3 regions of the Arthrobacter sp. AIWTK1 genome follow, and region 2 is predicted to be linked to each of the others. Evidence: riboswitches for the same ligand, from Rfam matches in the RefSeq annotation. Region 2 holds a riboswitch; each other region holds the start of a gene.
The links. A riboswitch is a leader RNA that binds a small molecule or an ion and turns the genes downstream of it on or off. The one in region 2 is predicted to bind thiamine pyrophosphate.

Region 1 (10,031 bases), 450 kb from region 2:
GGGGCGGGCGCCGATCCAGAATTCACCCGAGCGGGAGTCTGCATAGAACTGTTCGGTGTCCCGGCCGGCAAGGGGACGGAAGTAAAGAGTGGCGCGGTGGTTCCCGCCGTCGTCGCCCTTTCCTTCTTCAACCGGTTCGAAAATGAGCACGGCGTCGGGCTCGTGGTCGAGGCCCAGGCCCGTCAGGTGGGCAAATCCCGAGTGGGGACGGAAACGGTAGTCGCAGTCATTGGAGCGGACCTTCAGCGGCCCGGCAGGGACTACCAGGCGTTCGCCCTTGAACAGGCCGGAAATGGTCCGGCGCCGGGCGGCGGCGTGATCGGCAACGGCGTCCCGGTCCGGGAGCTCTTGTGCCGAGGGCGCCCAGTTGCTGGCCATGAAGGCCTTGAAGGCGTCGGAACTGGGCCGCTGCGAGCGGTTGTTGACGCGCTCTTCGAGGGGCTGGTTTGCTGTCGTTTCACCGTTGTAGGTGTTGTCTGCATCGTTCACCGTCCCATAGTCTCACCAGCGGCGTGGCCGGGGCCACCGAGCCCTGCACCGGCCACTCCACCGAACACTGCACCGGCCACTCCACCGACCACTGCACCGGCCGTCCACGCCGGCCATCTACTAGGCTGGGCAGGTGAGGATTGATCTGCATGCCCACTCGAATGTTTCCGACGGCACGGAGGCGCCCGCAGCGGTGATGGCGGCCGCCGCAGCTGCAGGACTGGATGTGGTGGCCCTGACCGACCACGACTCCACCGACGGCTGGGCTGAGGCATCCCGGGCTGCCCGGGCCGAAGGGGTTGCCCTGGTGCCCGGCATGGAGATTTCCTGCCGGACGGAGGAAGGCATCAGCGTCCACCTGCTCAGTTACCTCCACGATCCGGCGCATCCCGGCCTGCTGGAGGAGATCACGAAGGCCAAGGACGCGCGCCTCATCCGGGCCGAACGCATGGTCACCCTCCTGGCAGAGGATTACCCGTTGAGCTGGGACGACGTCATCCACCATGTGGCGCCGGGTGCAACGCTGGGACGGCCGCACATCGCCGACGCCCTGGTGGCGGCCGGGGTGGTCGCGGACCGGACCGAGGCCTTTGCCTCGATCCTGACATCGCAGTCCCGGTACTTTGTCCAGCACTACGCCCCGGATCCGGCCTTCGCCGTTGCACTGGTCCGGGAGGCGGGAGGCGTGCCCGTGTTCGCCCACCCGGTGGCGTCCGCCCGCGGAAGGGTGGTGGGCAGGCACACCTACCTGGAAATGATCGACGCCGGACTGGCCGGCCTGGAGATCGACCACCGCGACAACACTGAGCGCGGCCGGGCCATGCTCCGTGCGCTCGCTGAAGAGCATGGCCTGCTGGTCACGGGCTCCTCGGACTACCACGGCACCGGCAAACCGAACCTGCTGGGCGAGAACCTCACGGCACCTGAGGTCCTGGCGAGGATCGAAGAGCAAGCCAGCGGAACCGCCGTCGTCCGCCCCTAAACCCAAGTAGGTAGCAGCAGGTGTCGTTTTGGCCGCCCAAAACGACACCTGCTGCTACCTAGTTGGGCGGGAACGTGGTGAAGGTCGCGTGCGCTCCCAGCCGGCCCGTCATAACGTCGATGGCCGGCTGGTTCTGGTCCACGCAGACGAATTTCCGGCCTAGTTTGGCGGCCACGGCACCCAGGGTGCCGGAGCCGGCGAAGAAGTCCAGGCACCAGTCACCGGGCCTGCTGGAAGCGGCCACCACGCGGCGGACCAGGCCCTCGGGCTTCTGCGTCGGATATCCGGTCTTCTCCTTGCCGGTGGGGGACACGATGGTGTGCCACCAGACGTCGGTGGGCAGCTTGCCGAGCTCCCGCTTTTCCGGAGTGACCAGTCCGGGCGCCATGTACGGTTCGCGGTCCACTTCAGCGCTGTCGAAGTGGTACTTGGCCGGGTTCTTGACGTACACCAGGATGTTGTCGTGCTTGGTGGGCCAGCGGAACTTGGCCCGGGCGCCGTAGTCGTACGCCCAGATGATTTCGTTCAGGAAGCACTCCCGGCCGAAGATGGCGTCCAGCATCACCTTGGCGTAATGGACTTCCCGGTAGTCCAGGTGGAGGTACAGGGTGCCGTCATCGGCCAGCAGCCGCCACGCCTCCACGAGCCTGGGTTCCAGGAAGGACCAGTAGTCGCTGAAGGCGTCGTCGTATTTGTGCAGGGCGCCTTTGATCGTGTCGTAGGAGCGGCCCTTGAAGCCCACGCGGTCGCCGCCGCCGTCAGCGTTGCGCACCATGGTGGTCTGCTGGCGGCTTTGGGCACGCCCCGTGTTGAACGGGGGGTCGACGTAGATGAGTGTGAAGGCGCCGTCCGGCAGCGTGGGGAGGTACTCGGCGTTATCCGCGTGTACCACCAGGTTGCTGCCGTCCGGCGCCCAGACGGTGTCAGTCATTGAGGGGTTTAGGCCTCGGCGTTGCCAGGCTGGGTGCCGTCCTGGCGTGCGTTGCCGCCGACCACCACTTCGCCGTTGCGGCGGCGTGTGCGGGTCCGGCGGCGGGCGCGGGTTGCCCTGTCGACCTCGGCCGGTGCGGATGCCGCAGCGGCCACGGGGGCTGCCTCGGCCGCCGGAGCGGCTGCCGCAGTGGTGTCGGAGGAACGACGGCGGCGGTCACCTGAGCGTCCGCCCTCGCGTCCGGCGCTGTCCCGGCTGCTGCCGGCTTCGCTGCGGCGGGAATCGCGTCCGCCGGAGCGGGCGCTGTCACGTCCGCCTCCGGTGCTTCCGCCGCGCGCAGTGTCGCGTCCGCCGTCCCTTGCGCTGCCGCGCCCGGTCTTCTTTCCGGTTTCGCCCAGGTCCTCCAGGACCTCCGCGTCCACGCCGGCAAGAACGCGCTTGTCGCGGGGCAGGCGGCCCTTGGTGCCTTCCGGGATGTCCAGCTCTTCATAGAGGTGCGGCGATGAGGAATAGGTTTCCACCGGTTCCGGCACGCTCAGCCCCAGGGCCTTGTTGATCAGGCCCCAGCGGGGCATGTCGTCCCAGTCGACGAAGGTCACGGCGGTGCCCTTGTTGCCGGCGCGGCCGGTGCGGCCCACGCGGTGCAGGTAGATCTTTTCGTCTTCGACGCACTGGTAGTTGATGACGTGGGTGACATCGTCGACGTCGATGCCGCGGGCGGCGACGTCGGTGGCCACCAGGACGTCAACCTTGTTGTTGCGGAAGGCCCGGAGAGCCTGCTCGCGTGCGCCCTGGCCGAGGTCGCCGTGGATGGCGGCTGCGGCGAACCCGCGGTCCACCAGTTCCTCGGCGACCTTGGCGGCGGTGCGCTTGGTCTTGGTGAAGATGATGGTGCGGCCGCGGCCGCGTGCCTGCAGGATGCGGGCCACAACTTCGATCTTGTCCATGCTGTGGGCGCGGTAGATCAGCTGGCGGATGTCGCGCTTGGTGAGGCCCTCGTCATCCGGATCGGCGGCACGGATGTGGGTGGGCTGGGTCATGTACCGGCGTGCCATGGCGATGACGGGGCCGGGCATGGTTGCCGAGAACAGCAGGGTCTGGCGGACGGCCGGGGTACCTGCAATGAGCGTTTCGACGTCCGGCAGGAAGCCGAGGTCCAGCATTTCGTCGGCCTCGTCGAGGATGACGATCTTGACGTTCTTCAGGCTCAGGTGCTTCTGCTTGTACAGGTCGATCAGGCGGCCGGGGGTGCCGACAACGATCTCGACGCCCTTCTGCAGGGAATCCACCTGGGGCTCATAGGCGCGGCCGCCGTAGATGGTGGCAATGCGGGCATTGCGCTTGCGGGCTGCGTTTTCCAGGTCCTTGGCAACCTGGACGGCGAGTTCGCGGGTGGGCACGATGACCAGGGCCTGCGGGGCGCCCGGGACTGCCAGCTTGTCGAAACCGGGGTCGTCGCGTCCCACGACACGCTGCAGCGCGGGGATGCCGAAGCCCAGGGTCTTGCCGGTGCCCGTCTTTGCCTGGCCGATGATGTCGTGGCCGGCGAGGGCCACGGGCAGCGTCATTGCCTGGATGGGGAAGGGGTGGGTGATCCCGGCGTCGGCCAGGGACTCCACAATGTCCGCACGGACGTTGTAGTCAGCGAAGGATTTCTCCGCGATCTCGTGCGGCTTTTCGTCCGAGATGATGGTCTCTTCCGGCTCGATCGTTTCGGTGCCGGTGTCGTCGGTCAGAAGTTGGTGCGTGTGCAATTCACTCACAGGGGAGTTTCCTTATTCATTTGGGCATTGGCGCTGCTTGCTCAACGGGGCCGGCCGGGAGGCCGTTCCGGAGCACGCTCGGGCGCGCAAGCAAATCCAGTGGAAGCCGATCGCGGGCTATCTAAATGCTGGCACTGGGACCAGCGGGCGTATCTCAAGATCGCGTAGGGGCGGGCTTGTTGAATTCAAAAATCATGGAAATCAACGACCGGGCATCCATTACTACCCCCTCAGTCTAGCTGTTGACGGCAACCACCGCCGACTGACGCCCCGGACGCAGCACACAATCAGCCGGCAATCACTCCACCAGTTCCAGCCGGATCACGCGCGTGTGGATGTCTGAAGAGATCAGCCTGACCCGGACCGTGGTGCCGGATTCGAGTTCGCCGGGGCACCGGGCCGTCACCGCGGGGTCTGCGATCTGGATGATGCCGGACGGTCCGTTGCCGTTGCCGTTGCCGCCGTTCCCGTTCGGCTTGCCCGGTTTCGACCCCGAGATGACGACGGCGTCGAACTCCTGCCCGATGTGGTTGACGAGCAGGGCGGCCTCCACCGTATCCAGGGCCAGCCGTTCCATCCTGGCCGCCAGCTGGTCCGAGGCGGCCATGATTTCCGGCAGGGACGGCAGTGCCTCCCGGGCCCAGTCGGGGACCGCGGTGCGGTTGCTCAGCGCCTCGCAGATCACCAGGACGAAGCGGTCGATCAGCCGTCGCAGCGGTGCCGTGGTGTGCGCATAGGCGGCCCCGATGGCCGACTGGATGGCATCCGCGGGCACTGTGCCGTCAAAGGGCGTATACCCGGCGCCCCGGAACAGCATTCCCGCGGAATGCAGGATGGCCAGCTGCCGGGGGTGGGTGGGATCAAGCGACCGCAGGTACTCGCCATAGCTCGCCTCTCCGTCCCACGGTTTGCCGAGCGCATGGGTCTGCCGCTTGAAATGAAGAAGGGACCTCTCGTCGGGGGCGGGCATGGTACGCAGGATCCCCACCTTGCCTTCGAGCATCAGGTCAGCCGCGGCCATGCCGGTCATGAGGGAGATCTGGGCGTTCCAGTCTTCCACCGGGAGGGGTGGCGCCGCCACGATGCGGTAGCCGCCGTCGGGCAATTGTTCGATTTCCTGTTCCGGCATGTTCAGGCTGGCGCCGCCACGCAGCCTCTCGAGTTCCACCCGCTTGAGGCCCACCTCCCGGAGGAGCTGGAGGACGGGGGTGGCACTGCCGGAATCCAGCTCGGCCTGGACGCCCTTGTAGCTGAGTTTCGCCCGGCTCCGGATCCTGGCCCGGCGCACCAGCACTGATTCCACCCTGGCTGCCGTGTCCAGGTCGAACTCCCACACGAAAGCGGCGCACAACTGGCCGGCAAGCAGGCTGCCGGCCTGCTCGCTGATGACTTCCGGGTGAAGCGGAATCCGACCGTCCGGGGCGTAGAACGTCTGCCCCCGGCGGCGCGTCTCGGCGTCGAGCGATCCGCCCGGTGCCACAAAGGACGGCACGTCGGCGATGGCGTAGAAGACCTTGTACCCGTCGCCTGACCGCTCGATGAAGAGGGCCTGGTCCAGGTCGGTGGAGGACGCAGGATCTATGGTCACAAAGCCCACATCGGTGAGGTCCAGGTCCGGCATCTTGTGCTCCGCGATGGCCGCCAGCGCGTCCTGCAGGACATCCTCGGGAAAGGGTCCGGGCAGCTCCAGTTCCGTGCGGAGCGAATTCAGCGCTTCGGCCAGCCGGTTGGTCTGTTCATGGACACTTGGAGTCAGGCGATGATGTGACACGAAAGTCAGATTAGCTCGATTTGCGCCATTAGTCTTGGACGATGAGCTCAACCCCGGCTGACACCGCTCGTTACAACCGCTTCGTCGCAGACCTGTTCGGGATGATGGCCTACGGAGAGCTGTCAGCTTTCGAGAGGTTCTCCGCTGACGCGCGGTATTCGCCCACCCTCCACGACCGTGCCGTGCTCGGCACGATTGCCGTGGTGGAGTTCCGGCACTACGAACTGGTGAGCGCCCGCCTCGAGGCCATGGGGATCGATGCCGAGGACGCCATGCTGCCTTTCCAGGCAGCCGTGGACCATTTCCATTCGCGGACGCGCCCGGCCGACTGGTACGAGTCGCTGATGAAGGCCTACGTGATCGACACAGTCTCTGCCGACTTCTACCGGGCCATCTCCCGCTACGTTGACGCCGGCACGCGCGAACTCATCGAACAGATCCAGGCCTCCGATGAGACAACGGAGGTTCTCCGTGAACGGCTCAGGGGCGCCCTCGCCGATGATCCCAGGCTCGCTTCCAGGCTGGCTCTGTGGGGCCGGCGGCTGCTGGGCGAAGCACTGACCCAGGCGCAGCGCGTCAGCTACGAGCATGCGTTCCTGGGAAGCCTGATCGGCGGCGAGGACAGCGCCGCAGCCAAGGAACAGGTCAGCGGGCTGATCGCCGGCCTCGCGGAGAAGCACGCCAAGCGGATGACGCAGCTCGGCCTGACGGGATAGTCAGGAGGCGCCGGCGTCGAGCGCTGCCAGCAGCGATTGCGCGGCCGCGGCGGGGTCGTTGGCCTCGGTGATGGCCCGGACCACCACGATGCGCCGCGCCCCTGCATCAACCACCTGCTCCACATTGCCCAGGTCGATGCCGCCGATGGCGAACCACGGCAGCGGCCCGTCCCCGGTCTCGCCGGCAGCTGTTGCGGCAGTTGTTGTGCCGGCGGCCTGCGCCGCGTACCGGACCAGGTCGAGGCCGACGGCGGCGCGGCCCGGCTTCGTGGGAGTGGCCCACACCGGCCCGACGCAGAAGTAATCCAGTCCGCCGGGACCGCGGGATGCGCCGATGGCGGCGTCGATCTGGCCGGGGCTGTGCGTTGACATGCCGACCACTGCTTCATTGCCAAGGAACTTCCGGGCCGAGGCCAGGGGGAGGTCCTTCTGTCCGATGTGGAGCACCGGCGCGCCGGAGAGCGAGGCGATGTCCGCGCGGTCGTTGACTGACCAAAGACGGCCGTGGCGGCGGGCTGCGGCCTCCAGCACCTCGAGCAACTCGAGCTCTTCGGCCGCTTCCAGGTTCTTGTCCCGGAGCTGGATGATGTCAACGCCGCCGGCGTAGGCGGCATCGACGAAGTTGGCGAAATCGCCCCGGTCCGTGCGGGCGTCAGTGCAGAGGTACAGGCGGGCGTCGGTCAGGAGAGCTTGCTCGGTCATGGCTCAAGCCTAGTTCCCCTAAACTGGGTGGGTACCGCGGGAGCCCGCCGCAGCTGTCACAAAGCTGCCGGGCTGAGAGGGCGTCAGAGCCGACCGCTTGACCTGATCCGGTTAGTACCGGCGTAGGGAAGGATGACAATGACCCCGCAATCCCCAACAGGGCACCCTGCCACGCGCAGCCGCGACGAGCGCAGCCCGGACATCCGCGCCGACGTCGCCGTGATCGGCGGGGGAATCATCGGCCACGGCATCGCCTGGGAGGCCCGGCAGTCCGGCAGGTCCGTGGTGATCATCGACGACGCACCGGGGATGGGGGCGAGCTGGGCCGCCGCGGGTATGCTGGCGCCGGTCAGCGAACTTCACTACCAGGAGGAAGACCTCCTGGAACTCATGCTCCACTCCTCGGGGCTATGGCCGGCCTTCGCGGCGGGCCTGGAATCCGCGGGTGCTTCCCGGGAACCCGGCGCCGGCGGCTCAGGCACCGGTTACCTCACGACGTCGACCCTCGCCGTGGGCGCCGACGCCGCCGACCGCCGGGCGCTCGCCGACCTGCGCGGAGTCCAGAAGTCCAGCGGCCTCACGGTGGAGCCGCTGACAGTCAGGGAAGCCCGGGCACGGGAGCCGCTGCTGAGCCCTGGAATATCCTGCGCCTTCGAGATTCCGGCCGACCATCAGGTGGATCCGCGCAAGCTCCTTGCCGTGATCTCGGATTCCCTGCCGGGGTCCGTCGTACGTGAGCGGGCCGCCGGCCTGCTCCGGGAGGACGGGCGCGTCATCGGCGTCAGCCTGGCTGGAGGAGGCGCCGTGCACGCAAGCGAAACCGTCATCGCCAACGGGCTGGAATCCGCATCGCTGGGCGGACTGCCATCCGGGCTTCAGCTGCCGCTCCGCCCCGTGTACGGCGATATCCTGCGCCTGCGCGTCCCCGCCTACCTGCAGCCCCTGGTGACGTCAACAGTCAGGGGGATGGTCCATGGAGTTCCCGTTTACATCGTGCCCCGGCAGGACGGCACCGTGGTGATCGGGGCCACGCAACGCGAAGATGCGCTCTCCGGAGCGGGCACTGAAGCTGCCGCTACCGGGCCTGCAGGAACCGCTACACCGGCAGGTTCAGCCGTTTCCGCCGGGGGCGTGTACCAGCTGCTGCGCGACGCGCAGGTACTGGTTCCCGCCGTCGCCGAACTGGAACTGCTGGAAGCCACGGCGAGGGCCCGTCCGGGAACGCCGGACAATGCGCCGCTGCTGGGCCGCGCAGCGGACGCCGCAACCGGCCGGGATGTTGGGGGGCTCATCATTGCCACCGGATTCTTCCGGCACGGCGTGCTGCTGACTCCTGCGGCCGCGTCCATCTGCAGGCAGCTGATGGACGGCGCCGCCGATCCTCGCTGGGCGCCGTTCCGGCCCGACCGGTTTTCCCGCCCTGCGTCAACACCGGCAACGCGGGCAACGCCCGCGCACACCGTCACAATTGACCCGAACAAGGAAACAGCATGAACATCACACTGAACGGCACCGCACATGCGGTGGACGACGGCGCGTCCGTCACCACGCTCGTCAGCCAGGTCACCGGCCGGAATCTCGCTCCCAACGGGCAGGCTGCCGACGGCCAAAAACTGGGCGTTGCGGTAGCGCGGAATTCCGAGGTGGTGCCGCGCAGCCAGTGGTTCGTCACGGCACTCGCCGAGGGCGACGACGTCGAACTCGTTACCGCAGTACAGGGAGGTTGAGCATCATGGCAGGAACAACGGTTGCCGGTGCGGCAGGGACAGCGCAGCAGGCGGCGGATCCCTTCATTGTGGACGGTGTCGCGCTGGGATCGCGGCTGATCATGGGCACCGGCGGAGCGCCCAGCCTCGACGGACTGGGGGCGGCCCTGATCGCTTCGGGCACGGAGCTGACCACGGTGGCCATGCGCCGCTACTCGCCGGCCGAAACAGGCTCGCTGTTCCAGCTCCTGGTGGACCACAACATCCGGGTCCTGCCCAATACGGCCGGCTGCTTTACCGCACGGGACGCCGTGATGACGGCGGAACTCGCGCGGGAGGCCCTGGAAACGGACTGGGTGAAGCTGGAAGTGATTGCGGACGAGCACACCCTACTCCCGGACGCCGTGGAATTGGTGGACGCCACCGAGCAACTGGTGAACCGCGGGTTCAAGGTGTTCGCCTACACGAATGACGACCCCGTGCTGGCGCTGCGGCTGGAGAACCTCGGCGCCACCGCTGTGATGCCGCTCGGATCACCGATCGGCACCGGGCTCGGGATCCTGAACCCGCACAACATCGAACTCATCGTCTCCAGGGCATCCGTTCCCGTGGTGCTGGACGCCGGTATAGGCACGGCATCCGACGCCGCGCTCGCCATGGAACTGGGCTGTGACGCGGTGCTGCTGGCTACGGCAGTGACCCGGGCGCAGAATCCGGCGATGATGGGGGAGGCCTTCAAACACGCCGTCATCGCAGGTAGGCTGGCGAGGGCGGCAGGACGGATTCCACGCCGCGAGCACGCTCTGGCGTCCTCGGCCATGGAAGGCCGGGCGGAGTTCCTGTAGGCGGACCATCCAAGGAGCAGCGGTGACCGGCAAGGAAGACATTCTTACCCAACCCCAGATCGACGCCGCCCTGGCGGAACTTCCGGACTGGCGGTACCGGCTCGGTGGGCTGGTTTCCGTCTTTAA
Region 2 (10,031 bases):
GCCATGGCGTCCGCGCCGGTGATGAAGAAAAGGTCAGCATCCGGCCGTTGCGTACGGAGGTCGCGAAGGGTGTCGATCGTGTACGTGGGTCCGGGACGGTCCACATCGACCCTGCTGACGGTAAACCTGGGGTTGGACGCCGTGGCAATGACTGTCATGAGGTACCGGTGCTCCGGCTCGCTGACCTTCTTGCTCATCTTCTGCCACGGCTGGCCGGTGGGTACAAACACCACTTCGTCGAGGCCGAACTTCGCCGCAACTTCGCTGGCCGCAACAAGGTGGCCGTGATGGATGGGATCGAATGTCCCACCCATCACACCTAAACGCAGGCGGCGCTTGGCGCCGCGCCGCTTCAGGACCGCAGTGATGTTAGTGGCCTTGGCTGTGATCGTGCTTGTTCGGGTGCTGGCGGTGGGGATCCGAGTGCTCCTCGACAGCCTCGTGCCGGTTGCCAAGGTTGCTGTAGGACAGCGTCACGAACATCAGGACCAGCATGATCGCAAAGATCGACACACCAAAGACCCACGGTTCGGCCCACAGCGGAGCCAGTTCTTCATGTTCGGCGACGGACGCGCCCACCTGCTGCAACAGCATTTTCTCCCCTAAAGAGTTCACACATTGACGACGGCGGTCATCCCCGCCGTTCCGGACTTCTGTTCCATGTTACAGCGTTGTCAGCTGCGGATCTGGCCCTCGCCCTGGACGATCCACTTCGTGGTCGTGAGTTCGGTAAGCCCCATGGGACCGCGGGCGTGGAGCTTTTGGGTGGAAATGCCCACCTCGGCGCCCAGGCCCAGCTCACCGCCGTCGGTGAACCTGGTGGAGGCGTTGACGATAACCGCGGCTGAGTCGATTTCGGAAATGAAGCGTTCGGCGTTGGCGAGGTCGTTGGTGAGGATAGCCTCCGTGTGGCCGGTCGACCATTTGCGGATGTGCTGCACTGCCTCGTCCAGGCTGTCCACCATTCCCACAGCGAGGTCCAGGTCCATGTACTCGGTGGCCCAGTCCTCGTCGGTGGCCGGCACGGATTCCACGGACGCAGGCAACGCGGCGCGGACCCGCTCGTCGACGTGCAGGGTGACCCCGGCTTTCCGGAGGGCGGCCGCGACCGCGGGCAGCACCGTGGACCCGGAATGCACCAGGAGGGTCTCCACCGTGTTGCAGACGCTGGGCCGCTGCGTCTTGGCGTTCAGGAGGATGTCAACTGCCATGTCTTCACTGGCGGACTCGTCAATGAAGATATGGACGTTGCCTTCGCCGGTCTCGATGACCGGGACGGAGGAATTGGTCACCACCGTCTGGATCAGGTCCCTGCCGCCGCGGGGAATCAGGACGTCCACCCGGCCGCGGGCCCGCATCAGCACGTTGGCCCCCTCACGGCCGTACTGGTCCACGGTCTGGACGGCGTCTGCGGGAAGGCCGACAGAGTCGAGGGCATCGCGGAGGACCCGGATGAGGGCCTCGTTGGTGGCTGCTGCGGCCGTGCCGCCACGCAGGATCACGGCGTTGCCGCTTTTCAGCGCCAGCCCGGCAATGTCCACAGTCACGTTGGGACGGGCCTCGTAGATGGCCGCTACCACGCCCATGGGCACGTTGACCTGGCGCAACCGCAGGCCGTTCGGAAGCGTCTGGCCGCGGACCACGTTTCCCACCGGATCGGGCAGGCCGGCAAGGTTTTCCAGTGCGCCGGCCAGGGCCTCAATCCGTGCGTCGTTCAGCGTCAGGCGGTCAAGCAGGGCCGCGGACGTTCCATTGGCGCGGCCGGCCTGCACATCCTTGGCGTTCGCGGCCAGGATCTGCGCCTTGCTCTGGAGCAGGGCCGCGCCGATGGCACGGAGTCCCTTGTCCTTCCAGGCGCGGTTTGCGCGTGCCATGCTGCGGGCAGCATGCCGGGACCGATCCGCGATGGCGTACACGGCAGCCTCGACGTCAGCCGGCGTCAGCTGGGCATTTTCCGGCGTGGAAGATGCCTCCGTGGAGTCGTTGGATTTCTCGGCGGCTTGGTGAATCAGTGCCTCAGTCATCATTCAAGTCTAGGGGAACCAGCCCGTTAGACCAGAACGAGGTCATCAACGTGAACAACCTCACGGTCGAAGCCGCGGCCGAGGGACTCCCCCAGTTCCACAGTGGAACGACCCAGCATTTGCGGCAGCTCGTCCGAGGAATAGTTGACCAGTCCGCGCGCGATCACGGCACCTGCCGTCGAAACCATTTCGACGGCGTCGCCGGACTCAAAGGTGCCTTCAACGGCCGTGATACCGGCCGGGAGCAGCGAAAAGTGCTGGTCACGGACAGCGGTGACGGCGCCGTCGTCAAGAATCAGCCGGCCCTGCACGTGTGCAAGGTGAGCCAGCCACATCATGCGCACCGACTTGCGGCCGCTGTTGACGGAGAACCACGTTCCGACGTCTTCGCCGTTCAGGGCCGCGGCGGCGTTCGCGGTGGAGGTGACCAGTGCGGGGATACCGGAGTCGGCGGCCATCGTGGCGGCCTCCACCTTCGTCTGCATGCCACCGGTTCCGACGCCGGCCTGACCCGGCTTGCCGATGTTGACGCCCTCGAGGTCCTGGGGTCCGTCAACCTGGGGAATGCGCTTGGCCCCCTTCGAGGGAGGCCCGTCATACAGCGAGTCGACGTCGGAGAGCAGCACCAGGGCATCAGCGCGGACCAGGTGCGCCACCAGGGCGGACAGCCGGTCGTTGTCACCGAAGCGGATCTTGTGCGTTGCCACGGTGTCGTTCTCGTTGACCACGGGCACAACGCCCAGGTTCAGGAGCCGGTTCAAGGCACGGAAGGCGTTCATGTGGTGGCTGCGCCGCATGAGGTCGTCCGCGGTTAGCAGGACTTGGCTTACCGTCACGCCGTGCGCCGCGAAAGCGTGCGTGTAGCGGGCCATCAGGAGGCCCTGGCCGACGCTGGCGGCTGCCTGCTGGGTGGCGAGGTCCCGGGGACGCTTCACCAGGCCAAGCGGGGCAAGTCCTGCCGAGATTGCGCCGGAGGAAACGAGAATGATCTCGGTTCCGCCGTTGTGCTTGGCAGCCAGCGCATCGGACAGTTCGATCAGCGCCTCTTCGGAGATTCCACCCTTGAGGCTGGTGAGCGACGACGATCCGACCTTGACGACGATGCGGCGTGCCCTGGCGAGCATGCTGCGGTCGTCGGTCCTGGGCTCCTCGATGACAATTGCGGAATTATCGGTCACGTGTGGGGGTTCACTCCTCATTTTCGGTGGTCAGTCCGCTCTCCTGGAGCGGCCGTGCTGCACGGCGCCCGCTGACTGATTCGGTCCAGATCCCGGCCTTGCGCTCGGCTTCCAGCTCGGCCCGGGCCGCTGCCTTGGCGTCGCGGCGCTCCTGCTGCTCGTCGCGCTTCTGGCCGCGGGTGGGGCGGTCGCCGATGTCGGCGAAACGCACGTCGGTGCCACGGGGCGAGGCGAGCAGTTCCGCACCGGCCATCATGGTGGGCTCCCAGTCGAACACCACGCCGTCGTCTTCACCGATTACTACGGTGTCGCCAGGCTTGGCGCCCTGCTTGAACAGCTCGTTCTCCACGCCCAGTTTGGCCAGGCGGTCTGCGAGGTAGCCGATGGCTTCCTCGTTGGTGAAGTCGGTCTGCTTCACCCAGCGCACGGGCTTGTCGCCCAGGACACGGAACAGCGGCTCGAGGTTCTTTTCCTCGCGGCGGATCTTGAAGCCCGCCTCGTTGACCGCGCGGGGGCGCAGCACGGGAGCGTGCACCTTCGGCGGCGTGGCAGCCACGGCGTCGCGGGCGGCCTTGACGATCTCTGCCATGGCGAAGCCAAGCTGGCGCAGGCCCTCGTGGCTCGTGGCTGAGATTTCAAACACCCGGTACCCGCGGGACTCAAGCTCGGGCCGGACGAACTCGGCCATGTCCTTGCCGTCAGGCAGGTCGACTTTGTTCAGGGCAACCAGCCGGGGCCGGTGGTTCAGCGGGACGACCTCGCCGTCGGTGCCGGCGTAGCTCATGTCGACCTCGTATTTTTCGAGTTCGGCTTCGATGATTGCGAGGTCGGAGAGCGGATCGCGGTCAGCTTCGAGCGTGCCGCAGTCCAAAACGTGTACCAAAGCTGCGCAGCGTTCCACGTGCCGCAGGAAGTGGTGGCCCAGGCCCTTGCCTTCGCTGGCCCCTTCGATGAGGCCGGGCACGTCTGCGATGGTGAAGCGCACGTCGCCGGCCTGGACAACACCAAGGTTGGGGATCAGCGTGGTGAAGGGGTAATCGGCGATCTTGGGGCGCGCCGCGGACATGGCGGCGATGAGGCTGGACTTGCCGGCGGACGGGAATCCCACGAGGGCGATGTCCGCAATGGACTTCAGTTCCAGGACGATGTCGCTGGACTCGCCTTCGATGCCGAGCAGGGCGAAGCCGGGGGCGCGGCGTTTCTGCGAGGAAAGCGCGGCGTTGCCCAGTCCGCCCGGCCCGCCTGCGGCAGCGACGAACTCGGTGCCTTCACCGACGAGGTCGGCCAGGACGCGGCCATCCTTGGTCTTGACGACGGTGCCTTCCGGAACGGGAAGGATCAGCGTTTCGCCGTTTTTGCCGCCTCGCCAGTCGCCCATGCCGGGTCCGCCGTTGGTGGCGTGGCGGTGGGGGGCGTGGTGGTAGTCCAGCAGTGTGGTGGTCTGCGGGTCGACGCGCAGGATGACGTCGCCGCCGTCACCGCCGTTGCCGCCGTCGGGACCGCCCAGGGGCTTGAACTTCTCGCGGTGGACGGAGACACAGCCGTGACCGCCGGTACCGCCGGATACGTGCAGTACTACCCGGTCTACAAAGCTCGCCACGTGAATCTCCTCTATTGCTTAACCTGACCGTCTTGGACGCCCAAATTGATTGTAATGCGGTTAAAAGAACAGTGGAGCGGGCCATCATGGCCCGCTCCACCGGTTTGGATCTTGTTGTTACTCTGCAGCTGCAGCAGCAACGATGTTCACGACTCGACGTCCGCGGCGGGTACCGAATTCAACGGCGCCGGGGGTCAGTGCGAACAGGGTGTCGTCGCCGCCGCGGCCAACGCCGGCACCCGGGTGGAAGTGGGTGCCACGCTGGCGGACGATGATCTCGCCTGCGGAAACTACCTGGCCGCCGAAGCGCTTGACGCCGAGGTACTGGGCGTTGGAGTCACGACCGTTGCGAGTGGAGCTCGCGCCTTTTTTATGTGCCATTTGAAATGCCTGCCTTAAAAATTCTGGGGAATCTGCTGAAAACCTGAAAAGTAACGGAAGGTTACTTGATACCGGTGATCTTGACCTTGGTCAGTTCCTGACGGTGACCCTGGCGCTTCTTGTACCCGGTCTTGTTCTTGAACTTTTGGATGACGATCTTCGGACCACGAAGGTCCTGAAGGATCTCAGCCGTAACCGTTACCTTGGCCAGGTCCGCAGCAGCAGACGTGACTTTGTCACCGTCCACCAGGAGCAGTGCGGGCAACTCAATGGTGCTGCCGGCTCCACCGGGGACGCGGTTCAGGGTAACGAAGTCTCCAACGGAAACCTTCTCTTGGCGGCCGCCTGCGCGGACAATCGCGTACACCACTGGGGAACTCACTTCTCTCGACGTTTATTACTAGATTTGCGTGCGGAACCTGGGTCCAATTGTTTGGCCTGGTTCACGCTGTGCCTCAACGCCGGTGGATTCCCCGGGGGAACCCATGAGTTATCCAAGGAACAATGCCATTTGGAATTCCAAACGGACCGTTCTGAGGTTATAACCCAAGTGTTGGCGTAAGCACCGAAGATCTAGAATACGCTAATTTTGCCTTCGGCCGCAAATGAGGCTGGCTCCGGCGGTAGTACGTGATAGGCGCCACTCTGCGTAAAACAGACTGTTGCCGCAACGACTTCCGGAAACCGTGCCCCACCATCGTACCGGCTTCGGATCGCTTTACGGTGCAGCATGCAACCGCGGCGCGTCGAAGAATTCCACCTCGTACCGGCACGACTGCCGGAAGGCCAGGCGCATGGCCCGACGTTCCGCTTCAGACGCAGCCCGGGCGGCGTCGTCTGCAATGCGCACTGCCTGCCTCGTGGCGGCGGCGAACTCTTCATCGGCGTAGGTGCGGAGCCAGTCGGCATAGGCGTGGCCGGACGGCGCTCCTGAGGCGAGGAACTCCCCGTGCAGGGTGGCACCCACCTCGGCGTACAGCCAGAAGCACGGGAGCACCGCGGCCACGAGCACCCCGTAGCTGCCTGAAACGGAGGAGGCCAGCAGGTGGTCCACGTAGGACTTGGTGACCGGACCCAGCCCTCCGTCCACGTTCCGCGTGCTGAGCCAGGTCCGGTGCAGTTCGGACTCGACTTCAAGGCACTGCTGCGCCGACCGTGCCCAGAACAGCTGCTCCGCCTCGGTGGGGGCAATCGCGGCAGCACGGGAAAGCACCCGGGAATAGCCGTTGAGGTAAATGGCGTCCTGGGCAAGGTAATACGCAAAGTGCTGCTCGGTGAGGGAACCATCGGCCAGGCCACGGATGAAGTCCAACCCGTAAATGGCGTCCAGGTCCGGTCCGGCGTCCTGCCGGAGCGCCGCAGCGAACTCGCCTTCGGCTGGCGCCGCGTGGCCCTTGGGTGCCAGATGGTGGAAATGGTGCACCGGGCCGTTGCCTGCCCCCACGTCCAGGGTTCCGGATTCACGGAGCGCTCCCTGCAACCACGGCTTTACGGTACGCAGGGACGCTTCCCAGTCCCCCAGCCTTGCCTGCGTGGTGGCCATGGCCGAGGACAGGGAGCAGCCCGTGCCGTGGCTGTTCGTGGTGTCAATCCGCTCGCCGGGGACCACCACGACGTCCCGGGCGAGCAGCCCCTCCGTGTTGACGAGCGCGTCGGGGCACTCACCGCCGTCGAGGTGTCCGCCCTTGACGAGCACGGTGGTGCCCGCCTGGGCAGCGAGCCGCTTGCCCTGGGCGAGTGCCGCCTCCCAGTCCTCCGCGAGCGGTTCGTTGAGGAGCATCGCCAGTTCTGCCAGGTTCGGCGTGACGAGGTCGGCAAGGGGCAGGAGTTCGCGCAATGCCGCTTCGGCGGCCTCCTGCAGGAGCCTGTCGCCGCTGGTGGCAACCATGACAGGGTCAAGAACCACGACGGCGGGGCGGGACTTCTCCAGCCAGCTGCGGACAGCGGCAATCACAGCAGAGTCCCCCAGCATGCCGATCTTGACGGCGTCGATGCTGATGTCGTCGCTGATGGCCTCAAGCTGGGCGGTCAGGAATTCCGCCGGGGGAACATGCACGGCACGAACGCCCCGGGTGTTCTGCGCCGTCAGGGCAGTAATGGCAGCCATGCCGTAGCCGCCGTTTGCGGCAATGCTTTTGAGGTCCGCCTGGATCCCCGCACCGCCGGACGGGTCCGAACCGGCGATGGCCAGGACCCGCGGGGTGTTTCGCCGTGCGGCGCCGCCCGCTGCTGATCCGTGGACGACCTCGGAGGCCGGGGTGGGCAGGAAAGATATAGCCAAAGGAGACATCCCTTCGCCGGTGCTAACCGGACAGGTTCAACGGGTGTGGATCTCAGCCGGCCCTATGCGCGGCACCCCGTGTCAGTCCCCTAGCCTAGCTGTTTCCCCGCAACGAAATCGCGGGTGCGGCCCGGAACCGGCGTATTGCTACGCCGGTCCCGGACCGCACCCGCGATCTCAGCTGGTGGGATCAGAGAGCTGTGGAATCAGAGCTCGGAGGCCGGCACTCCCACACCGAGGATGATCGGCTCGCTGGCCGGCGCCTTGGCGGGCACGTCCCCCTTCGCCGGTTCGGGTGCCTTTGCCTCGTGAGTGTGCCCTGACGCTGCGACCGGAGCATTCTCGTGGTGTTCCACGGACGTTTCGTTGGCTGCGCCCTGGGCGCGGCTGGCGCTCCGGTTGCGGCGGGGCCGGCGTGCCCGGCCCTGTACCGCGGTGTGGTCGGTGTAGTCGGGTTCAGCAGCCTGCGCTGCCGGTGACTGGGCCGACGGAACACGGGCCTGTGCCTGGGCGGCCGGAGCCTGCTTTTCAGCCGGTTCCGCCGGAGCCTCAGCGGCAGCCGGCTCACCCAGGTGCGCGAAGGCCTCGGCGAGGCGGTCGAGCGTCAGGGCGGCTCCGGTGGCAGGTGCTTCCCCGGCGTTCTCAACAAACGGCAAGGCCACCTTTTCGCCGCCGAAGGTCAGGACGGCCGCGGGGCGCCCTGCAGCAGCCACCTCGGTTTCCGACACCTTGGCCGGCCGGGCCGTGGCGGGCTGCGTGGTGGACGGCTGGGCCGGCGCGGGCTGGGCCGCCCCTTCCCTGACCGGCATTCCCGCCAGCCCGGAAGGAGCCTTGGCGGCCAGTGCCTGGCCTACTGCTTGTGCGGCACTTGCCTGAGCAGCGGCTGCGGGGGCTGCATGGCCGGTCTCGGCGTCGTGCAGGTGGGCAGCATGTGCTGCCGCTGCGATGTTGGCCAGCGCCACGCGGGTTGCTTCAGCCTTGGCATGGCGTTCGGCGTCGGTGGGCTCGTGGTGCACCGGAGCCGGCGTCGACGGGGCAGCCTCGGAAACCGGCTGGCCGCCCTTGCCCCGGCGGCGGCTCTTGCGCTCCGTGCGGGGAGGCTGCGGTGTTTCCGTCCGCTGCACGTGATGTTCGGCGGCAACGGTGTTGGCGCGGCGGTGTTCCACCGGCTCGTCATGGGTGACGATGCCGCGGCCGGCGCAGGCCTCGCACTGCTCGCCGAAGACTTCCAGCAGGCCGGTGCCCATCCGCTTGCGGGTCATCTGCACCAGGCCCAGGGAGGTCACTTCCGCAACCTGGTGCTTGGTCCGGTCCCGTCCGAGGCACTCCACCATGCGGCGCAGCACGAGGTCGCGGTTGGATTCCAGCACCATGTCGATGAAGTCGATCACGATGATGCCGCCGATGTCGCGCAGCCGCAGCTGGCGCACCACTTCCTCAGCCGCTTCCAGGTTGTTCTTGGTGACGGTTTCCTCAAGGTTGCCGCCGCTGCCGGTGAACTTGCCGGTGTTGACGTCCACCACGGTCATGGCTTCGGTGCGGTCGATCACGAGGGAGCCGCCGGAGGGCAGGAAGACCTTGCGGTCCAGGGCCTTGTGGATCTGCTCATCGATCCGCCAGGCGGAGAAGATGTCCGTGTCCTTGGTCCACTTTTCGAGGCGGCCCACCAGGTCCGGGGCCACGTACGTTACGTACGCTTCGATGGTGTCCCAGGCTTCCTCGCCCGAAACGATCAGCTTGGAGAAATCCTCGTTGAAGACGTCGCGGACCACCTTGATGGTGAGGTCAGGTTCGCCGTAAAGGAGCTCCGGGGCGAGGATCTTGGTGGACGTGGCCTGGCTTTCAATGCCTTCCCACTGGGCACGCAGGCGGTTGATGTCGTGCGTCAGCTCTTCCTCGGACGCGCCCTCGGCAGCGGTGCGGACAATGACGCCGGCGTCTTCCGGCAGGCGGTCCTTGAGGATCCGCTTGAGGCGGTTGCGTTCGACGTCGGGCAGTTTCCGGGAGATGCCGGTCATGGAACCGCCGGGAACGTACACGAGGTAGCGGCCGGGAAGGGAAATCTGGCTGGTCAGGCGGGCGCCCTTGTGGCCCACCGGGTCCTTGGTGACCTGGACGAGCACGGAGTCGCCGGACTTCAGGGCATTCTCGATCCGGCGCTGCTTGCCTTCCAGGTTGACGGCGTCCCAGTTGACTTCGCCGGCATAGAGGACGGCGTTGCGGCCGCGTCCGATGTCCACGAAAGCGGCTTCCATGGACGGCAGCACGTTCTGGACCTTGCCCAGGTAGACGTTGCCGATCAGCGAGTCCTGCTGGGTCTTGGACACGAAGTGCTCAGCCAGGACGCCGTCTTCCAGGACGCCGATCTGGATTCTGTCGTCGCGCTGCCGGACGATCATCTGGCGGTCCACCGATTCACGGCGGGCCAGGAACTCGGCCTCGGTGATGACGGTACGGCGGCGGCCGGTGTCGCGGGATTCGCGGCGGCGCTGCTTCTTGGCCTCAAGCCGGGTGGAACCCTTTACGGACGTGACGCGGTTGTTGACCGGCGCCTCGCTGATCGCCCT
Region 3 (10,031 bases), 1.7 Mb from region 2:
AGCCACCATGATCTTCGTGGCCATCTACGCCATGGGCGCCCGGGTTGCGACGCCCGTCTCCCTGGAGTTCCCGCGGCTTGCCTACGAAGGCGGCGGGGGACTGAACATCGTCAACGTCACCCTCGTGGACATCCGGGCGTGGGACACCTTCGGCGAGATCTCCGTGCTGGCATTGGCCGCCACCGGCGTGGCCAGCCTCATCTTCGTGAAGGGCCGCGGTGACGGCATCCGGGCCTCGTCCTCCGTGGCCGAGGGGACAGTGGGCCGCCGGTCCAGTGCCGGCCAGAGCTCCCGTGACAGCGCGGCACTGGCCCTGAGCCGTAAATTTGCGGCCTCCACCCGGGACGCCTGGCTCGTCGCCGGGCGCACCATGGCCCCCGAGCGCCGCTCCATCATCTTTGAGGTGGTCACCCGGCTGGTGTTCCACTCGATGATCGTCTTCTCCATCTACCTCCTGCTGGCCGGCCACAACCTTCCCGGCGGCGGCTTCGCCGGCGGCCTGACTGCAGGACTCGCCCTGACCATCCGGTACCTGGCCGGCGGCCGCTTCGAACTGCGGGAGGCCACCCCGGTAGGCGCGGGCACGCTCCTGGGAATCGGGCTGGCCACGGCCGCGGCCTCCGGGGTGGTGCCGCTTCTGCTGGGCGGGCAAGTGTTCCAGAGCGCCATCATCGAACTGTGGCTGCCGGTGTTCGGCGACATCAAGTTCGTCACCTCCACCATCTTCGACATCGGCGTTTACATCGTGGTGGTGGGGCTGGTGCTGGACGTGCTCCGCAGCCTGGGCGCCGAAATCGATGAGCATTTTGAAGAAGACCCGAACGGCGAGACCGAAGGGCAGGAACCGGACGGAATTCCGGCCGAAACCACCGGGAGGGGGAAGGCGTGAGCGTCAACCTGACACTGCTGACCGTCATGGGCGCGCTCTACGCGTGCGGCATCTACCTGATCATGGAACGCAGCCTCACCAGGGTGCTGCTGGGCCTGATGCTGCTGGCCAACGCCACCAACCTGCTGATCCTGGCTACCGGCGGCTACGCCGGCCTGGCCCCCATGTTCAGCAAGGACACGGACCCCGGGGACTACAACGATCCCCTCCCGCAGGCACTGATCCTGACGTCGATCGTGATCTCCTTCGCGGTGACCGCGTTCATGCTGGGCATCATCTACCGAACCTGGGTGCTGGCCCGCCGCGATGAGATCCAGGACGACGTCGAGGACATCCGCGTTGCCGAAACCCCCAGCTTCGATGCGGAGGATGATTCCGAGATTCCGCTCGAAACGTCCGAGTTTCCGCTGACCATGATCGGTTCGAACGGCAAGGGCATCACGGATTCGGACCTTTCCGGCCGCAGCGGCGCGGACGGCAGCGGCGGGGGCGACAGCCCCGACGCGGGCGAACCCACCGTGAAGGTGGGCGCCCGCACCATCAAGGCCGAGGACGCCGCCGCCGAAGAACAGCCCGGCTCCCAAAACGTGACCCCCGGCCCGGAAGGAGGCGTGAAGTGAACATCGCAAGCTTTGCCCCGCTCGCCGTCGTACTTCCCATCCTTGGTGCCGCGCTGACGTTCGTGCTGATCCGGCACTCGCGGGCCCAGCGGGCCGTCAGCATCACGCTGCTGTCGCTGACCCTCCTGCTGGAATGCGTGCTGCTGGCTTCCGTCTGGGACGGCGGAACCGCCGCCGTCAACATCGGCGGCTGGCTGCCGCCGTGGGGCATCGTGATGGTGGTGGACCAGTTCTCGTCCCTGATGCTGGTGGTCTCCTCCACGGTCAGCCTCGCGGTGCTGGTGTACGCCACCGGCCAGGGCATGGCCGACGGCGACCAGGACGCGCCGCTGTCCATCTTCCACCCCACCTACCTGATCCTGGTGGCGGGAGTGTCCAACGCGTTCCTGTCCGGCGATCTCTTCAACCTCTACGTGGGGTTCGAGATCCTGCTGACGGCAAGCTATGTGCTGATGACCCTCGGTGGAACCGGGCCACGCATCCGCGCCGGCGTCACCTATGTGGTGGTCTCCGTGGTGTCCTCCGTCCTGTTCCTCATCGCCATCGCCATGATCTACGGGGCCACCGGAACCATCAACATGGCGGACCTCGCCGTCAAGCTCGCGGACCTGGACTCCGGGACGCGGATGCTGCTGCACGTGATGCTGCTGGTGGCCTTCGGGATCAAGGCGGCTGTGTTCCCGCTGTCCTTCTGGCTGCCTGACTCGTACCCCACCGCACCCGCCCCCGTCACCGCCGTGTTCGCCGGCCTGCTGACCAAGGTGGGCGTCTACGCCATGGTGCGCACCGAGACGCTCCTCTTTCCGGGGGACTCGCTGAACACTCCGCTGATGGTGGCGGCCCTGCTGACCATGGTGGTGGGCATCCTGGGTGCGCTGGCCCAGAGCGACATCAAGCGTCTGCTCTCGTTCACGCTGGTGAGCCATATCGGCTACATGGTGTTCGGGCTGGCGATGTCCTCCGTGGCAGGACTTGGTGCGGCCGTGTTCTACGTGGCCCACCACATCACCATCCAGACCAGCCTGTTCCTGGTCACCGGCCTGATCGAACGCCGCGGCGGGAGCTCGTCGATCGACCGGGTTGCCGGCCTGGCCAAGCTGTCCCCGATGCTTGCCCTGCTGTTCTTCGTTCCCGCCATGAACCTGGCCGGAATCCCGCCGTTCTCGGGTTTCCTGGGCAAGCTCGGATTGCTGCAGGCCGGTGTTCAGCTGGGCACCCCGCTTGCCTACGCCCTGGTGATCGGCGGCGTCCTGACCAGCCTGCTCACGCTCCTGGCCATTGCCCGGGTGTGGAACCGCGCGTTCTGGCGCAAGCCCGAGGACGCCGAAAACCCCGACCCCGTGCTGCTGGCGCCCCCGGAGGACTCCGACACCGGCGACCGTGCCGGCAAACGCAACGTCACGCTCCTGCCGCGCACCATGGTGGGGTCGACTCTGGGGCTGGTGGCTTTCGGCGTCGCACTCACCGTGTTCGCCGGCCCGCTGTTCCGGGTGGCAGACCAGTCCGCGGTGGAAATGCTGGACAGGTCCTCCTACATCCAGGCGGTCCTGGGTGAAAACGCCCCCGTGCCCCCGATCGCGCAGCCTGAGCCCGCGCAGCAGGAGGGACAGAAATGAACCGCCGACGGATTTCCATCCGGCAGGAACTGCCGCTCCTCGTGTGGCTGGTGTTTGTCTGGGGTGCCCTCTGGCAGGACTTCAGCCCCGGAAACCTGCTGTTCGGTGCGCTCATCGCCGTAGTGGTGGCGCGGCTGTTCTACCTGCCCCCGGTGGAACTGGGCGGCAGGTTCAGCATTGTGCGGGCCGTCCCGTTCGCGATCGTTTTCCTCGGCAAGGTGGTGGCCGCCAGCTTCCAGGTACTCTTCCTGGCCCTGGCCCGGGGGCCGAAGGTGAGCAACGCCGTCGTCGCCGTCCAGTTGCGGAGCCACTCGGACCTGATGGTGACAGCCACGGGCCATGTCCTCTCGCTGATCCCGGGCTCGCTGGTGGTGGAGGTGGACCGCTCCACGTCGACGCTCTACGTCCACGGGCTCAACGTGCGGAGCGGGGAGGACATTGCGAACCTGCGCAAGGAGGTCCGGGATGCCGAGGCAGCGTTGATCAGGATCATGGGCACCCGCGAGGAACTGGCCGCACTGAAAGAGGAAGTGGGCGCATGATGGAAATCGTCCTGACCATAACGGCCGTGATCCTGTCCCTGGCGGCAGCCGGAGCCATCGTCCGGATCGCCATCGGGCCGTCCCTGCTGGACCGGGTGCTGGCCTCGGACGTATTGCTGGCCATTATCGGGGCCACGCTCTGCATAGACATGGCCGTCAACAGGCACCTGAACAACCTCATGCTGCTCGTGGCGCTGTCCATCATCGGTTTCATCGGGTCCGTGACCGTGGCGCGCTTCGTGGCCGACAGGCGGGAGCAGCCCAATGAATCCTGAACCCTCCGCCGTGGACACCATCGTTGACGCGGTGTCCGCCGTCTTCATGGTGGTAGGCGCCCTGATGTCCCTCGGTGCGGCTATCGGCCTGTTGCGCTTCCCCGACCTGATGAGCAGGATGCACGCCGCCACCAAGCCGCAGGTGCTGGGGCTCTTCCTGCTGCTTGCCTCGGTGGGCCTGCAGCTGCGGACCTGGTGGGTGTGGCCCGTGCTGTTCGTGGCGTGGATCTTCCAGGTGCTCACCGTCCCGGTGTCCGCGCACATGGTGGGCAGGGCCGGCTACCGCACCAAGCACCTGCACAAGGAACTGCTTACCACCGACGAGCTGGAAGCTGTGGTGCTGAAGGCGGCAGACAAGAAAGCGGCCGCCAAGCGGGCCGCCGACGAGGACGACGGCCCGGCCTAGCGGCGGCCCTTGAGGGACTAAACGATGTCCTGGCTCTTGGCGAAGCGGGTGATGGCACGCTGCGTGCCCCGGTTGGCCAGGACCTGGATGATGGCGCTGACAGCGGCCGAAATCAGTGCAAAGGTCAGGGCGCTGCGCAGGGTGGTGGGGACGTCGTCCTTGTCGCCCTTGGGCGGCTTACGGCCGGTGATCTTTTCCCAGACGACGTCAACGGCCTTCGTGCCGGCGAATCCGGCCAGCAGGCTCACTCCGGTTCCAAGCAGCTTGATGAAAAAACTCACTCCAGTACCCCTAACAGGTGGGAAACGACGGAAACAGGGCTTCCCCTAGCCTAACCGCATCAACCCGCCCGGATCACCGCGCATTGTGACACCCGCCCCGGGATTTCGCAGCCCCGCGGGTGTAAACTGATCCACGCCCATAAGGGCGAATTGATACGACAGGGGAGCGTCGCCGTCGGCCATCACTGGAAGAGTCCAGGGAACCGGAGGCGGGCGCTGAGAGTGCGGACAGCCGCAGACCCTCGAACCTGATCCGGTTAGTACCGGCGCAAGGGAGTCGAGTTCTCAGAGTGTCCGGCAGCAGGCGGCGGAAGCCGTGGAGCGCCCGGGGAACACTCTCCCCTCCTGTACCTCAGGAGGAAGAAAAATGACTGGAATTACCGCCAAGCAGTCGCTTGGCAACAGCAAGTACAGCTGGCGTGTGGTGGACATAGTGGTTGCCGCGTTGATCGCAGTGGCCGGCGGCGTCATCTTCTGGGCCTGGTCCCAGGGAGCCGCCGCAGTGTCGCCGCCCATGAACGCCGTCTACCCGCCGCTGACCGGCCTCATCGCCGGCGGCTGGATGATTCCCGCCGTCCTGGGCATGCTGATCATCCGCAAGCCCGGAGCCGCCCTGTTCTGCGAAACTGTCGCCGCCACCGGTGAACTGATCATGGGCTCGCAGTACGGAGCGTCAGTGCTGTTCTCCGGCTTCGTGCAGGGGCTGGGGGCGGAGATCATCTTCGCGGTGTTCGTCTACAAGAAGTTCAACCTGCCCGTTTCGCTGCTGGCCGGTGCCGCCGCAGGCCTCTTCTGCGGCCTGAACGACTCGTTCGCGCCCTGGGGCTGGAACATCGCCTACGCTGCCGGCGACAAGCTGGCCTACATCATCTTCACAGCCATCTCGGGCGCCGTCATCGCCGGCGGCCTGTCCTGGCTCGCCACCCGCGGCCTCGCCAGGACCGGTGTGCTGAGCTCCTTCGCCTCCCGCAAGGCAGCTGCGGAGCCCGTCTTCTCCTGATGAACGCACATTGCTCATGACGCCTTCCGACACCGTCCGCCCGGCCGCGGTCACGGCAAGGGGCTGGGGCTGGCGGCATGCCGGCCGGTCCCTGCCTGCCGTCCGCGCCCTGGACCTGGACATTCAGCCGGGCGAACGCGTGCTGCTGCTGGGTCCCTCCGGCGCGGGAAAATCCACGCTGCTGCACGCCCTCGCCGGGGTGCTCGGCGACAGCGACGCCGGAGCCCATCACGATGGCGCGCCGGATGCGGATGACTCCGATGAGACGGGCGCCCTGCTGATCGACGGCGCTCCGCCCCGCGCCCAGCGGGGGCGGACCGGCCTGATGCAGCAGGACCCCGAGACGCAGGTGGTCCTTTCCCGCGTGGGGGACGACGTCGCCTTCGGCGCCGAGAACCTCGCTGTGCCGCGCGCGGACATCTGGGCGCGCGTCGGCGAGGCGCTCGACGACGTCGGCCTGGCTTACCTGCCGCTGGACCACCCGACGTCGGCCCTCTCCGGCGGCCAGAAGCAGCGCCTGGCGCTCGCCGGCATCCTGGCCATGCGCCCGGGGCTGCTGCTCCTCGACGAGCCCACCGCCAACCTGGACCCTGCGGGCGTCCTGGAGGTCAGGGACGCCGTGGGCAGGTGCCTGGACAAAACCGGGGCAACACTGGTGGTGGTGGAACACCGCGTGGGCGTCTGGAAAGACCTCGTGGACCGGATCGTGGTGCTGCAGCCCGGATCGGCCACGGACTCCGCGGTGCTGCTGGACGGGCCCCCGGACCAGGTCCTGGCACAGGCCCGGGACATGCTTGTTGCCGCCGGTGTCTGGGTTCCCGGGTATGTGCCCGCCACCCGGGCGCGGTCCGGCGGCACCGGAGCGCAGGGTTCTGCGGGTGCCGGTGACCCGGGGGCGCACGGGGCGGGGGCGCCCGGGGGCAGGAACCTCCTGTTGGCGGCCGAGAACCTTGCCGTCTCCCGCGAACGTCCCCGCCGGCGGCGCTTCAAGGCTGTCCCTCCGGTACCGGTGCAGACCGGCATCACGGCGCAGGTCCGGGCCGGCCAGGCCCTGACCGTCACCGGGCCCAACGGTTCCGGAAAGTCCACGTTTGCCCTCACCCTCGCCGGGCTGCTCCAGCCCGTGGAGGGCAGGGTTTCCGCCACCGTTGACCTCAGCGAAGGCGCCGGGATCGACCCGTACAAGTGGAAAGCGGAGCAGCTGATCTCCCGGATCGGCACCGTTTTCCAGGAACCGGAGCACCAGTTCGTCACCGGCCGGGTGCTGGATGAGCTGATGTTCGGCCCGCGGCACCTGGGCCACGGCGAGGAACGCGTGGACGAACTCCTGGAGCGGCTGCGGCTGACCAAGCTGGTGGACGCGAACCCCTACACGCTCTCGGGCGGGGAGAAGCGCAGGCTGTCCGTCGCCACCGTGCTGGCCGCCCATCCCCGGGTGCTGATCCTCGACGAGCCCACGTTCGGCCAGGACGCCAACACCTGGGCGGAACTGGCGTCCTTCCTGTCCGAACTCCTCGACGCCGGCACCGCTGTGGTGTCGGTGACCCACGACCAGGAGTTCAGCGACGTCCTCGGCGGCACCGAGCTGAAACTTGATGCACCGGAACCCGGCCGGCCCGGACTGCGCAACCCGGAGGTGGCTGCCCCATGAGGGAAGCCTTGACCCTGCAGTCGAACCACGCCCTGCTGACCCGGGCCAATCCGCTGGCCAAGTTCGCCGTCGTCATGCTGATGACCGTGGTGCTGGCGCTGTCCATCGACTGGGTGTCCGCCTCCGTTGCTCTGGCCTTTGAGCTGCTGCTCTTCCCGCTGGCCGGACTGACCGTGGCGTTGCTCTGGCAGCGTGGCTGGCCGCTGATTCTGGCGGCTGCGCTGGGCGGCTGGAGCACCTCGATCCTGGCACCGGACAGCGGAAGGATCCTGCTCGACGTCGGCATCTGGTCCATCAGCGAAGGCTCGCTGGAGCTGGGGCTCGGATTCCTGCTGCGGGGGCTGGCAATCGCCCTCCCCGCGGTGCTGCTGATGAGCTGCACGGACCCGACCGACCTCGCTGACGCCCTCGCCCAGAAAGCGAAGCTGCCGCACCGGTTTGTGCTGGGCACCCTGGCCGCCATGCGGCTCGTGGGGCTGATGGCCGAAGAATGGCAGACGATCGGCATGGCCCGGCGCGCCCGCGGTGTGGGCTCCCACGGGAGTCCGGGGCAGCGCCTCCGGGCGATGCTGGGCCAGAGCTTCGGGCTCCTGGTCCAGGCCGTCCGCCGGGCCTCACGGCTTGCCGTCACCATGGAGGCGCGGGGGTTCGGCGGTGCGCGGCGGACCTGGGCACGTGAGTCCACGTTCAGCACCCTGGACATCTGGGTGGTCCTCGGCGGAGTGCTGATTGCCGCCGCGGCCGTGTCCGCCGCCGTCGGCGCAGGGACTTGGAATATGGTGTTCCTCGGGCAGCAATAGGCCCGGCCGCCACCCGATATATCGCACGGGATGAATAATCTGTGAGCTTGACGGCAGTTTCCGGCGTTTCGCAGGCTGGAATAACTCATGCGTGATATTTTTTTCGTATGACTCAAGAAACTGCTGAACACGTAGGCCTGCTGCTCCGCGATGCCCGCGGCGAGAAGGGCTGGACCCAGGGGCAGCTGGCAGCCGAGCTGGGCACCAGCCAGAGCGCCATCGCCCGGATGGAACAGGGCAAGCAGAACCTCAGCCTCAAAATGATCCAGCGGCTCGAGGCCATTGTGGGCCGCAGCATCGTCAAAGTGGGCCGCCCGCAGATGACACACCTCCGGGTGGAAGGCGGCCGCACGCTGTCCGGTTCCGTGGACGTCAACAGCAGCAAGAACGCCGGCGTGGCACTTCTCTGCGCCAGCCTCATCAACCGCGGCACCACCACGTTGCGCAGGCTGGCACGGATCGAGGAAGTGAACCGGATCGTGGAGGTGCTCACCAGCATCGGTGTCGAATGCACCTGGCTCAACGCCAACGACCTGCAGATCCGCCGCCCCGCAGTCCTGGACCTCGATTCCATGGACGTGGAGGCTGCACGCCGCACCCGCAGCGTGATCATGCTGCTGGGCCCGCTCCTGGACGAATCCGCCGAATACCGGCTTCCGTACGCGGGCGGCTGCGACCTGGGCACCCGCACCGTGGAACCGCACATGCAGGCCCTGCGCCAGTTCGGCCTGTCAGTGGACGCCAAGTCGGGTTTCTATTCGGTCCAGGCACCCCCGGCTGACGGCGACAACCGGACCTTCGTGCTGAGCGAACGCGGTGACACAGTCACCGAAAACGCCATCATGGCGGCCGCCCACCGCCGGGGCACCACGGTGATCCGCAACGCCAGCCCCAACTACATGGTCCAGGACCTCTGCTTCTACCTGCAGGGCCTGGGCGTGGTGATCGAGGGCGTGGGGACAACCACCCTGAAGATCACCGGCCTGCCGTCCATCGACGTCGACATTGAATACTTCCCGTCCGAGGACCCGATTGAGGCGATGAGCCTGATCACCGCCGGCATCGTGACCAATTCCGAGGTCACCATCCGCCGGGTTCCCATCGAATTCATGGAGATTGAACTCGCCACCCTGGAGCAGATGGGCCAGGAGTTGGAGATCTCCGGCGAGTACTTTGCCCGGAACGGCCGCACCCGGCTGGTGGACGTCACTACGAAGCCTTCCGCGCTGCATGCCCCCACGGACAAGATCCACCCCATGCCGTTCCCCGGCCTGAACATCGACAACCTGCCGTTCTTCGCAGTCATTGCCGCCAATGCCGAAGGCCAGACCATGATCCACGACTGGGTCTACGAGAACCGCGCCATCTACCTCACCGAGCTGAACAAGCTGGGGGCACGCGTCCAGCTGCTGGATCCGCACCGGATCTACGTCAACGGCCCAACCCGGTGGCGGGCCGCCGAGGTGGGCTGCCCGCCCGCCCTCCGCCCGGCGGCCTGCATCCTGCTGGCCATGCTGGCCGCCCGCGGGGTGTCCGAGCTCCGCAACATCTACGTGATCGAGCGCGGGTACGAGGACCTGGCCGAGCGGCTGAACACCATCGGCGCCAAGATCGAGTACTTCCAGGACTGAGCCGGCCGGACCTGTCAGCCGGGACCGACCGAACCGCGGCGCCCTTGCGGCGCCTGTCGTACGGGGCGCCACGGGGGCACAATGTATGCATGCGAACTTTCGGGGTTGAGGAAGAGCTGCTGATTGTGGACCCCGTGACCGGGGAGCCGCTGGCGCTGGCGGACGCCCTGCTGACAGGGCGGAAGCTCGCTGCCGACGACGCTCCGGACAAGCCCCGGATCCCGGACCCCCACGATCCAACCCATCATGACGGCGGCACCGGGCTGACTGCCGAACTGAAACTAGAGCAGATCGAGACGCAAACCCGTCCGTGCCTGGAC

Region 1: linked by a shared signal. The riboswitch ahead of thiO (glycine oxidase ThiO) and the one ahead of AC1MDG_RS12015 (bifunctional hydroxymethylpyrimidine kinase/phosphomethylpyrimidine kinase) in region 2 are both predicted to bind thiamine pyrophosphate.
Region 3: linked by a shared signal. The riboswitch ahead of AC1MDG_RS19995 (ECF transporter S component) and the one ahead of AC1MDG_RS12015 (bifunctional hydroxymethylpyrimidine kinase/phosphomethylpyrimidine kinase) in region 2 are both predicted to bind thiamine pyrophosphate.

What each region holds. Positions count from the first base shown of each region.
Region 1 covers NZ_CM155287.1:3,057,659-3,067,689, reverse strand. Annotated here, with positions in the region: gene AC1MDG_RS14080 (aminopeptidase P family protein) at 1-489, opposite strand, end outside; gene AC1MDG_RS14075 (PHP domain-containing protein) at 623-1,471, shown strand; gene AC1MDG_RS14070 (DNA-methyltransferase) at 1,530-2,402, opposite strand; gene AC1MDG_RS14065 (DEAD/DEAH box helicase) at 2,411-4,165, opposite strand; gene AC1MDG_RS14060 (RNB domain-containing ribonuclease) at 4,464-5,936, opposite strand; gene AC1MDG_RS14055 (ferritin-like domain-containing protein) at 5,978-6,652, shown strand; gene thiE (thiamine phosphate synthase) at 6,653-7,354, opposite strand; TPP riboswitch at 7,381-7,500, shown strand; gene thiO (glycine oxidase ThiO) at 7,493-8,848, shown strand; gene thiS (sulfur carrier protein ThiS) at 8,845-9,081, shown strand; gene AC1MDG_RS14035 (thiazole synthase) at 9,087-9,905, shown strand; gene AC1MDG_RS14030 (4a-hydroxytetrahydrobiopterin dehydratase) at 9,928-10,031, shown strand, end outside.
Region 2 covers NZ_CM155287.1:2,611,003-2,621,033, forward strand. Annotated here, with positions in the region: gene nadD (nicotinate-nucleotide adenylyltransferase) at 1-314, opposite strand, end outside; gene AC1MDG_RS11985 (hypothetical protein) at 370-594, opposite strand; gene AC1MDG_RS11990 (glutamate-5-semialdehyde dehydrogenase) at 675-2,024, opposite strand; gene proB (glutamate 5-kinase) at 2,051-3,148, opposite strand; gene obgE (GTPase ObgE) at 3,213-4,802, opposite strand; gene rpmA (50S ribosomal protein L27) at 4,920-5,183, opposite strand; gene rplU (50S ribosomal protein L21) at 5,245-5,553, opposite strand; gene AC1MDG_RS12015 (bifunctional hydroxymethylpyrimidine kinase/phosphomethylpyrimidine kinase) at 5,902-7,473, opposite strand; TPP riboswitch at 7,456-7,553, opposite strand; gene AC1MDG_RS12020 (Rne/Rng family ribonuclease) at 7,671-10,031, opposite strand, start outside.
Region 3 covers NZ_CM155287.1:4,350,839-4,360,869, reverse strand. Annotated here, with positions in the region: gene AC1MDG_RS20030 (Na+/H+ antiporter subunit A) at 1-889, shown strand, start outside; gene AC1MDG_RS20025 (Na(+)/H(+) antiporter subunit C) at 886-1,509, shown strand; gene AC1MDG_RS20020 (Na+/H+ antiporter subunit D) at 1,506-3,125, shown strand; gene AC1MDG_RS20015 (Na+/H+ antiporter subunit E) at 3,122-3,667, shown strand; gene AC1MDG_RS20010 (MrpF/PhaF family protein) at 3,664-3,942, shown strand; gene mnhG (monovalent cation/H(+) antiporter subunit G) at 3,932-4,348, shown strand; gene AC1MDG_RS20000 (DUF4235 domain-containing protein) at 4,366-4,629, opposite strand; TPP riboswitch at 4,780-4,922, shown strand; gene AC1MDG_RS19995 (ECF transporter S component) at 4,997-5,629, shown strand; gene AC1MDG_RS19990 (ABC transporter ATP-binding protein) at 5,646-7,280, shown strand; gene AC1MDG_RS19985 (energy-coupling factor transporter transmembrane component T family protein) at 7,277-8,080, shown strand; gene AC1MDG_RS19980 (UDP-N-acetylglucosamine 1-carboxyvinyltransferase) at 8,188-9,711, shown strand; gene AC1MDG_RS19975 (glutamate--cysteine ligase 2) at 9,801-10,031, shown strand, end outside.